One region of the Polaromonas sp. JS666 genome, then DNA from elsewhere that is predicted to be linked to it. Evidence: predicted binding sites of a transcription regulator. Region 1 holds the regulator's gene; the other holds the start of a gene.
What was found. The regulator NrdR, encoded in region 1, represses ribonucleotide reductase genes. The targets are predictions, from matches to a motif close to CACNANATNTNGTG.
Positions count from the first base shown of each region.

Region 2: the regulator NrdR is predicted to act here: its motif matches at 1,536-1,549, upstream of BPRO_RS05470 (ribonucleoside-diphosphate reductase subunit alpha).

Region 1 is NC_007948.1:3,034,798-3,039,216, forward strand. Features, by position in the region: ZMP/ZTP riboswitch at 51-182, shown strand; gene glyA (serine hydroxymethyltransferase) at 230-1,474, shown strand; gene nrdR (transcriptional regulator NrdR) at 1,502-1,951, shown strand; gene BPRO_RS14325 (GspH/FimT family pseudopilin) at 1,967-2,515, opposite strand; gene BPRO_RS14330 (GspH/FimT family pseudopilin) at 2,667-3,245, opposite strand; gene BPRO_RS14335 (pilus assembly protein) at 3,242-4,419, opposite strand, start outside.
Region 2 is NC_007948.1:1,140,348-1,144,766, reverse strand. Features, by position in the region: gene BPRO_RS05480 (sigma-54-dependent transcriptional regulator) at 1-685, shown strand, start outside; gene ampD (1,6-anhydro-N-acetylmuramyl-L-alanine amidase AmpD) at 672-1,277, shown strand; gene BPRO_RS05470 (ribonucleoside-diphosphate reductase subunit alpha) at 1,750-4,419, shown strand, end outside.

The DNA.
Region 1 (4,419 bases):
CGGCGTTCTTTTGCCCTCGCCCGCCGCACCAACCGCTCGTCAGTTACACTAGGGAGGTGCGCGACTGGCGATAGGTATCATGGTCTTGCCGGCCATTGATGCTGACGTGGGGACACCACTGGGAAGCGCACCGCTCAAAGCCGTTTGGCCACAGCGTTCAGCCGTTCGCCTGGGCAGCCCTTGCTTCCTTGCTACCCAAGGACAAGGATCAAAGTCTTGAAGGACTGCCATGTACCATCGCAATATTCTGGTCGAACAGACCGACCCCGAAATTTTCGCTGCCATCCAGGCTGAAAACGCCCGGCAGGAACACCACATCGAGCTGATTGCCAGCGAGAACTACGCCTCGCCCGCCGTCATGGCAGCCCAAGGCTCGCAGCTCACCAATAAATACGCCGAAGGCTACCCCGGCCGCCGTTATTACGGTGGTTGCGAGTATGTGGACGTGGCGGAGCAGCTGGCGATTGACCGCATCAAGCAGATTTTTGGCGCGGATGCCGCCAATGTGCAGCCGCATTGCGGCGCTTCCGCCAATGAGGCGGTGTTTCTTGCCTTCCTGAAGCCCGGCGACACCATCATGGGGATGAGCCTGGCCGAAGGCGGTCACCTGACCCACGGCATGGCACTCAACATGAGCGGCAAGTGGTTTAACGTTGTCTCCTACGGACTCAACGACAAGGAAGAGATCGACTACGACGCGATGGAGCGCAAGGCGCACGAGACCCGCCCCAAGCTCATCATCGCCGGCGCCTCGGCCTACAGCCTGCGCATCGATTTCGAGCGTTTTGCCAAAGTCGCCAAAGCCGTAGGCGCCATCTTCATGGTTGACATTGCGCACTACGCGGGCCTGGTTGCTGCGGGCGTGTACCCGAACCCGGTGCCGCACGCCGACGTCGTGACGTCCACTACGCACAAGAGCCTGCGCGGCCCGCGCGGCGGCATCATCCTGATGAAAGCCGAGCACGAGAAAGCCATCAACAGCGCGATCTTCCCCGGCCTGCAGGGTGGCCCGCTGATGCACGTGATTGCCGCGAAGGCGGTGGCTTTCAAGGAAGCGCTCTCCCCCGAATTCAAGACATATCAGCAGCAGGTGCTGACGAACGCGCGCATCGTGGCCGAAACGCTGACGCAACGCGGTTTGCGTATTGTCAGCGGCCGAACAGAGAGCCACTTGATGCTGGTCGACCTGCGCGCCAAGGGAATCACCGGCAAGGAAGCTGAAGCCGTACTGGGAAGCGCCCACATGACTATCAATAAAAACGCGATTCCGAATGACCCGGAAAAGCCGATGGTCACCAGTGGCGTGCGCATCGGTACACCAGCGATGACCACGCGCGGCTTCAAGGACGAAGAGGCACGCGTCACGGCCAACCTGATTGCAGATGTGCTGGACAACCCCCGCGATGCCGCCAATATCGAAGCGGTTCGCGCCAAGGTCAATGCCCTGACCAGCCGCTTCCCTGTTTACCGCTGAAGCGCATTTCGACGTCTTGGCAAACCAATGAAATGCCCTTTCTGCGGCAACCTCGAGACCCAGGTGGTCGAAACCCGGGTGTCGGAAGATGCAGATTTCATACGCCGCCGCCGCCAGTGCGGCGCGTGTGAAAAGCGCTTCACGACCTATGAACGGCCTGACGTCAATTTTCCGGCGATTGTCAAAAAAGATGGGCGCCGCATTGAATACAAGCGCGGCAAGATCCTCGGCTCGATGAACCTGGCGCTGCGCAAGCGACCGGTGAGCACAGAGCAGATCGACTCTGCCATCGAACGGATTGAAGAAAAACTCCTGAGCCTGGGCGTTCGGGAAGTGCCCTCCAACCGCCTCGGCGAATTGGTGATGCGTGAGCTTAAAAAGCTCGACAAAGTCGCCTACGTGCGCTTTGCCAGCGTCTATCGGTCTTTTGAAGACATCGACGAATTCAAGACACTGGTGGACGAGGTCCGGCGCTGATCTGGGCTGCCCGATCTAAACGCAGGTGGCGACTACGACTTTCTGCACCCGGGGCCGACCCGCGCTGTTGATGACGATCTGCCTGGCCTCGCCATTCAACGCCGATTGCCGGCACAACGTCAACGTGCCCGCCTGGAAAGCCCCTGAAACAAGCCTGGTGCCGCCCGTGGCGTCGAATGACACGTACGTGGCAACATTCGAATTGCCGACCAGTTGAAAGCTCGCCGGCAGGGCCGGCGACTGATGCACCATCACCTCCGTGTCGTCCTTCGCGGCATTGTGGTTGGGGTCGTGAAAGACGATCCAGCCCTGCTGCCAGCCGCCGCCTTCCGTGCAGCTCAACCCGTCAGCGGACTTGCATACGGTCATTCTGCTGTTGCGTTTGATCGCCTCGCTGCGCGTCAGGTGCAGCGCCGAGAGATAGGCATTGGCTTGTGAGGTCAGCCGCATCGAGTCGGCGAAGGTCCCAACCCATGGCACAGCCACGCCCAGCAAGATGCCCAGGATGGCGATCACGGCCACCAACTCGACCAACGTGAACCCGCGCATCGAGCGCTTGCGCAAAAGGGATTGCGGGCTCGATTCCGGCGCGGCAGGGAGGTTTGACTGTTTCGGCATATACCGAAAGATAGCCAGAATGTGCTAAACCCACATCCTCCAAAGTAATGAAAAAAAGATTTAATTAATGTGATAGAACCACTGAAGAATTATTTATTTACGAGCAAATGCCGGTTCTGGTCGTGCTCACCGAGACACGACCCGTCGTGCCGACGCCGATGGTCCGCTCCTGCGATCCCGCAGAGGGCGCCAAGCGGCACAAGTTCAGGCTGACAGTCGAAGCGACCAGGCCCGACGGTTGGAAAGCGATCGAATAATTGTTGCCCGTGAAGGAATACTCGGTGGAAAGGGCTTGCTGATAGGAGATGCGAGTCTCGTCGCTGTCCACAGTGCCGTTGTCGGCGTTACCACCCGCGCCGTTGTCGCTGAAAATGATCCAACCCTGCTGCCAACCGCCCGCGGTCGCGCAACTTGTGCCGTTGGACGATCGGCACATCTTGACCACGGCATTGCGCTTTATTGCCTCGCTGCGCGCGAGCTGGGCGCTCGCGATAAAGGAGTTGCTGAACGACGCCAGCCGGTTACTCAGGAAAGCCTCGTTGAATGACGGCACCGCGATGGCGGCCAGAATGCCGAGCACGGTCATGCTGACCAGCAACTCGATCAGGGTAAAGCCGCGAGACGCCCTCGTTCCGGATGCGGATCGCTGAAGCCGTAAAGCCATCTTGCTTGTCATTTCTTTTCAAGGTACCAGTAGAGGCGCCCCTTGGGCATGGTGCTTGAAGACGAGGTCGTCGGTTGCTTCGATTCGAGAGGCGAGTCTCCGGTACAGCCAATGCAGAAAGGAACGGTCTGGCCTGTGTCGAGCGTGACTAGGCCCGCTGTCGCCGAAGGCGGGAGGCCGTCACCCACCACGTCCTCATAGCGAAGGTCGTCCACGGGTTTGGCGTACTCATAGCCCACGTTGTAGACACGTGTGGTGCCCAGATTGCTACAGGAGCCGGAACTGACGACTCCCGTAACAGCCGGCTCATGAGTGCTGAAGGTGACGACGCTGAATATGGTCAGGGGTTGGGTCACGACCTGCTCTGTTGAATGAAGAGCCAGGTACCAGCCCTTCTTGGTTCCCAGGCTCGAGGGCGACGCCGCGTCCCGCTCGATCTTGAGCAGGGAATTGAGGCACACCACGGCGATCCCGCAATCCGTGGTGCCAGGGTAGGAGGTGTCATCGGGCTTGTCCTTGAACATGAAGAAGTAATTAGTAACCGCCGTTGCCGCCGTATAGCCGGTGATCGGCTTCTCACGGTCGCCGGAGCCCACCAGCAGCGTGTACTCGCCTGTCGCCGTATTCACCACGCTGGGTGAGAACATCAGCTTGCGGTTCGCCGGGCAGCTGGTGGTGGTCGTATCGCAGCCGAACGACGCAATCTGCTTCATCGTCCAGGCTGACGGGGCGCCGGTCATGGTGATGCGAAATATGTTGCCGCCCAGGTCGGCAATGTAGGCGTATTTCGCATGACCGTCGCTGCCCGAAACGATGGCCATGTCGGCGATGACTCCGCGATACTTGTTGAACGAAGTCAGGACCGAGGCCGAGGTATCGAAGCTCTTTTCAACGGCACCCGTGTCGCCGTTGACGATATAGACATGGTTGCCGGTGGAACTTGACGTGCAGTTGTGGTTCGCGCCGGTCGTGCTGAACTGGTCGTAGTCTTCGCAGGCATCGTACCCACCGCCGAAGATCAGCAGGGGCGTATTGCCGGAACTGAAGCTGCCGTGCGTGAACGTCTTGATCGAGCCCCAGGTCTGGCCGATGCCACTCATGCCGCTGGAGCAGGTGCCGTCCGCGGTGCAGCCGATCCGCCATTTGAGCGACGGGCTGGTCGGCGCGGTGTCGGCATTGCTCACGT
Region 2 (4,419 bases), 1.9 Mb from region 1:
GCAAGGCTACTTTCAGGCCGCCAAGGGGGGAACCCTGTTTCTCGATGAGATCGGTGACCTGCCGCTGGCCATGCAATCAAAGCTGCTGCGGGCGATCCAGGAACGCTCGGTGCGGCCGCTGGGCTCCCCCCAGGAAGACACGGTAGATGTCCGCATCGTCAGCGCCACACACAAAGAGCTGGGCGCGCAGGTTCAGGCAGGCGCCTTCCGGCAGGATCTGTATTACCGGCTCAACGTGATCGAAATCGGTGTGCCGCCGCTGCGCGAGCGGCGCGAAGACCTGCCGGCACTTTGCCAGGCCCTGCTGTCAAGAATCTGCAAGGAGTCGGGGCTCGCTGTGCCTGAGCTCACCGGCGCGGTGATGGAGCAGCTGCGCTCGCATCCCTTTGACGGCAATGTCAGGGAGCTGGAAAACATCCTGCACCGCGCGGTGGCGCTCGGCGAAGGCAATGACCTGCATTTCGAGGCCCCCCCCCAGGATTTCGTGGCGGTTCCGGAAAATCTGCAGGCGTTTCTCGACCAGCAGGAGCGAAGCATCCTCTCCAAGGTGCTGCAGGAGACCGGGTTTAACCGCACCGCTGCCGCCTCCAAACTGGGGCTGAGCCTGCGCCAGATCCGCTACCGCATTGCCCGTCTGAACATCGAGACACCCGGCGGCGATGACGCATCCGATGAGTCAGCCTGAGCCGGACGGCACGCCGGCTGCCAGCCCGGCCTTGTGGCGGGACGGCTGGTACCGCTTTGCCCGCACGCTGGCGTCACCCAATTACGGCCCGCGACCCGGCGGCGCACACATTGACCTGATCGTCATTCATTCCATCAGCCTGCCACCCGGGGAATTCGGCAACGGCAACGTGCAGCGCCTCTTCACCAACCAGCTCGACTGGGAAGCGCACCCTTACTTCCAGGGCATTCGCGGCCTGCAGGTTTCGTCTCACTTTTTCATCACCCGCGCAGGCGCGCTATGGCAATTTGTGGCTTGCCAAGACCGTGCGTGGCATGCCGGCGAGTCCCGCTACCGGGGACGCAGCAACTGCAACGACGACTCCATCGGCATTGAACTGGAAGGACTGGAGGGCAGCACCTTTGAAGCACGCCAGTACGAGACCCTGGCGGGATTGTGCGCGGCGCTCCTTCAGGCCTATCCCATCGCCCACATTGCGGGGCACGAACACATTGCGGCAGGGCGCAAGCAGGACCCCGGCCCGGGTTTTGACTGGCCCTTGCTGCAACGCTCACTGGCCGCACCCGATAGGTATTTTCCCGCAATCGACTGAGCGGATTTGGGGGCGGCAGCCCCACGATGAAAATGCATCGGGTGGCTGAAAAATTCGCGGTATTTTTACCCATCGAGGATTCGCCGGCCTTGACAGAAGGAAGTCTGCGAAAAAGCACGCCAGTGCTCCATCTGTCTTTCCAAAGCCTGATTTGACAAGGCTTTCACGGCGTTGCAGCATCAAACCTGCCGCCATTCCGGGACGCAAAAACAGCCTGAAAATGGCCTCCATACGCAAAAGCGAATTCAGTCGGCGATACACTACAGGTAGTGGCTTGTATTCCACTTGGACCCTAGGTATAGTGTCTTAGCCCTGATTCAGTTTGATGTAATTCGGGCGGATCAGGACGGAAATATCACGAAGGATATCGCCAAGAAATCAGCTTACCGATCTGACCAGCCTTCAGCGAACCAGCATCACCCTGAACACCACATCAAACCAGCCATAAAACAAACAAAGCAAAGAGGAAGCCATGCAAACAGCACAACACACAGTGCCCGTCACATCGGGCGGCCTGGCCGGCAATCCGGTCAGCAACGACAGCAGCGCGCCAACCAACCCGCTCGCCCACTACCAGATCATTCGCCGCAATGGTTCCGTGGTTCCGTTCGAGCCCAACAAGATTGCCGTGGCCATGATGAAGGCCTTCCTGGCCGTGCATGGCACGCAGGGAGCCGCTTCGGCCAGTGTCCGCGAAACCGTCGACGGCCTGACCCAGGCCGTCATCCGGGCCCTGATGCGCTCCCGCCCGGGCGGCGGAACCTTTCATATTGAGGATGTACAGGACCAGGTCGAGTTGGGCCTGATGCGCGGAGGCCACCATGAAATCGCCCGCGCCTACGTGTTGTACCGCGAAAAGCGCAGCCAGGAACGCGCCCGCCAGCCGCAGACCCCGGCGCCCGAAGCCCCCATGCTGCATGTGACGGACGGGGGCCAACGGGTCGCACTGGACGTGCGCAATCTGCAGGCCCTGATTGAAGCGTCCTGCGCCAACCTGGGCGCCGATGTCAAACCCGACCCGATTGTTGCCGAGACCATGCGCAACCTCTACGACGGCGTGCCCATCGACGAGGTCTACAAGGCGTCCATCCTCGCGGCCCGCACCCTGATCGAAAAAGACCCTGACTACACCTACGCCACCGCACGCCTGCTGATGCACACCATCCGCCGGGAAGTCCTGGGCGAAGAAGTCAGCCAGGAAGAAATGCACTCCCGCTATGCAGAGTATTTTCCGAAGTTCATCGCCAAAGGTGTGCAGAACGAACTGCTCGACGAAAAGCTGCAGCAGTTTGACCTGGCCCGGCTGGGCGCGGCGCTCAAGCCGGAGCGCGACCTGAAGTTTGACTACCTCGGCCTGCAGACCCTGTTTGACCGCTATTTCCTGCATGTGCGCAAACAGCGCATCGAACTGCCGCAGGCGTTCTTCATGCGCGTGGCCATGGGCCTGTCGCTGGGCGAAATCGACCGTGAAGCGCGCGCCATCGAGTTTTACGAAATCCTCTCGTCGTTCGACTTCATGTCGAGCACGCCCACCCTGTTCAATGCCGGCACCCTGCGTTCGCAGCTGTCGTCCTGCTACCTCACCACGGTAGCCGATGATCTGGGCGGCATTTACGACGCCATCAAGGAAAACGCCCTGCTCTCCAAGTTTGCCGGCGGGCTGGGCAACGACTGGACACCTGTGCGCGCCCTGGGTGCCCACATCAAGGGCACCAACGGCGAGTCCCAGGGCGTCGTTCCCTTCCTGAAAGTCGTCAACGACACGGCCGTCGCGGTCAACCAGGGTGGCAAGCGCAAGGGCGCGGTCTGCGCCTACCTGGAAACCTGGCACCTGGATATTGAAGAGTTCCTGGAACTGCGCAAAAACACCGGCGACGACCGCCGGCGCACGCACGACATGAACACAGCCAACTGGATCCCTGACCTCTTCATGCGCCGCGTGATGGAAAAAGGCACCTGGACGCTGTTCTCGCCATCGGACACACCCGACCTGCACGACAAGTTCGGCAAGGAGTTCGAAAAGATCTACACCGCCTATGAAGCCAGGGCCGAGCGTGGCGAGATCAAGCCTGCCCGCAAGCTGCAGGCCACCGACATGTGGCGCAAGATGCTGTCGATGCTGTTCGAGACCGGCCATCCCTGGATCACCTTCAAGGATGCCTGCAATGTGCGCTCCCCGCAGCAGCACGCCGGCGTGGTGCACTCCTCCAACCTGTGCACCGAGATCACGCTCAATACCAGCGACACCGAAACCGCCGTCTGCAACCTCGGCTCCGTCAATCTGGTCCAGCACCTGAAGGACGGCGCGATTGACCATGACAAGCTGAAGAAGACCATCACCACGGCCATGCGCATGCTGGACAACGTGATCGACATCAACTACTACGCGGTCAAGAAAGCACGCGACTCCAACATGCGCCACCGCCCTGTGGGCCTGGGGATCATGGGCTTCCAGGACTGCCTGTATGAACTGCGCGTGCCCTACGCCTCCCAAGAAGCGGTCGAGTTTGCCGACAAGTCCATGGAGGCGGTCTGCTACCACGCCTACTGGGCTTCGACCGAGCTCGCCAAGGAGCGCGGCAAATACGCCAGCTACAAGGGATCGCTTTGGGACAAAGGCATCCTGCCGCTCGACACGCTGGACATGCTGGCCGAAGAGCGCGGCGGTTATGTGGAAGTCGACCGTTCCGCCACCCTGGACTGGGATGCCCTGCGCCAAAAGATTGCCCAGGACGGCATGCGCAACTCCAACTGCGTCGCCATTGCCCCGACGGCCACCATCTCCAACATCATCGGGGTGGACGCCTGCATCGAACCCTGCTTCGGCAACCTCTCGGTCAAGTCCAACCTGTCCGGCGAGTTCACCGTCATCAACCACTACCTGGTGCGTGATCTGAAGCGGCTCGGCCTGTGGGACGACGTGATGGTTGTCGATCTCAAGCACTTCGATGGCTCGCTTCGCCCGGTTGACCGGGTGCCGCAGGAAATCAAGGCGCTTTACGCCACGGCATTTGAAGTGGAAACGTCATGGATTGTTGAAGCCGCTGCCCGCCGCCAGAAATGGATTGACCAGGCGCAGTCTCTCAACATCTACATGGCCGGCGCCTCTGGCAAAAAGCTCGATGACACCTACAAGCTGGCC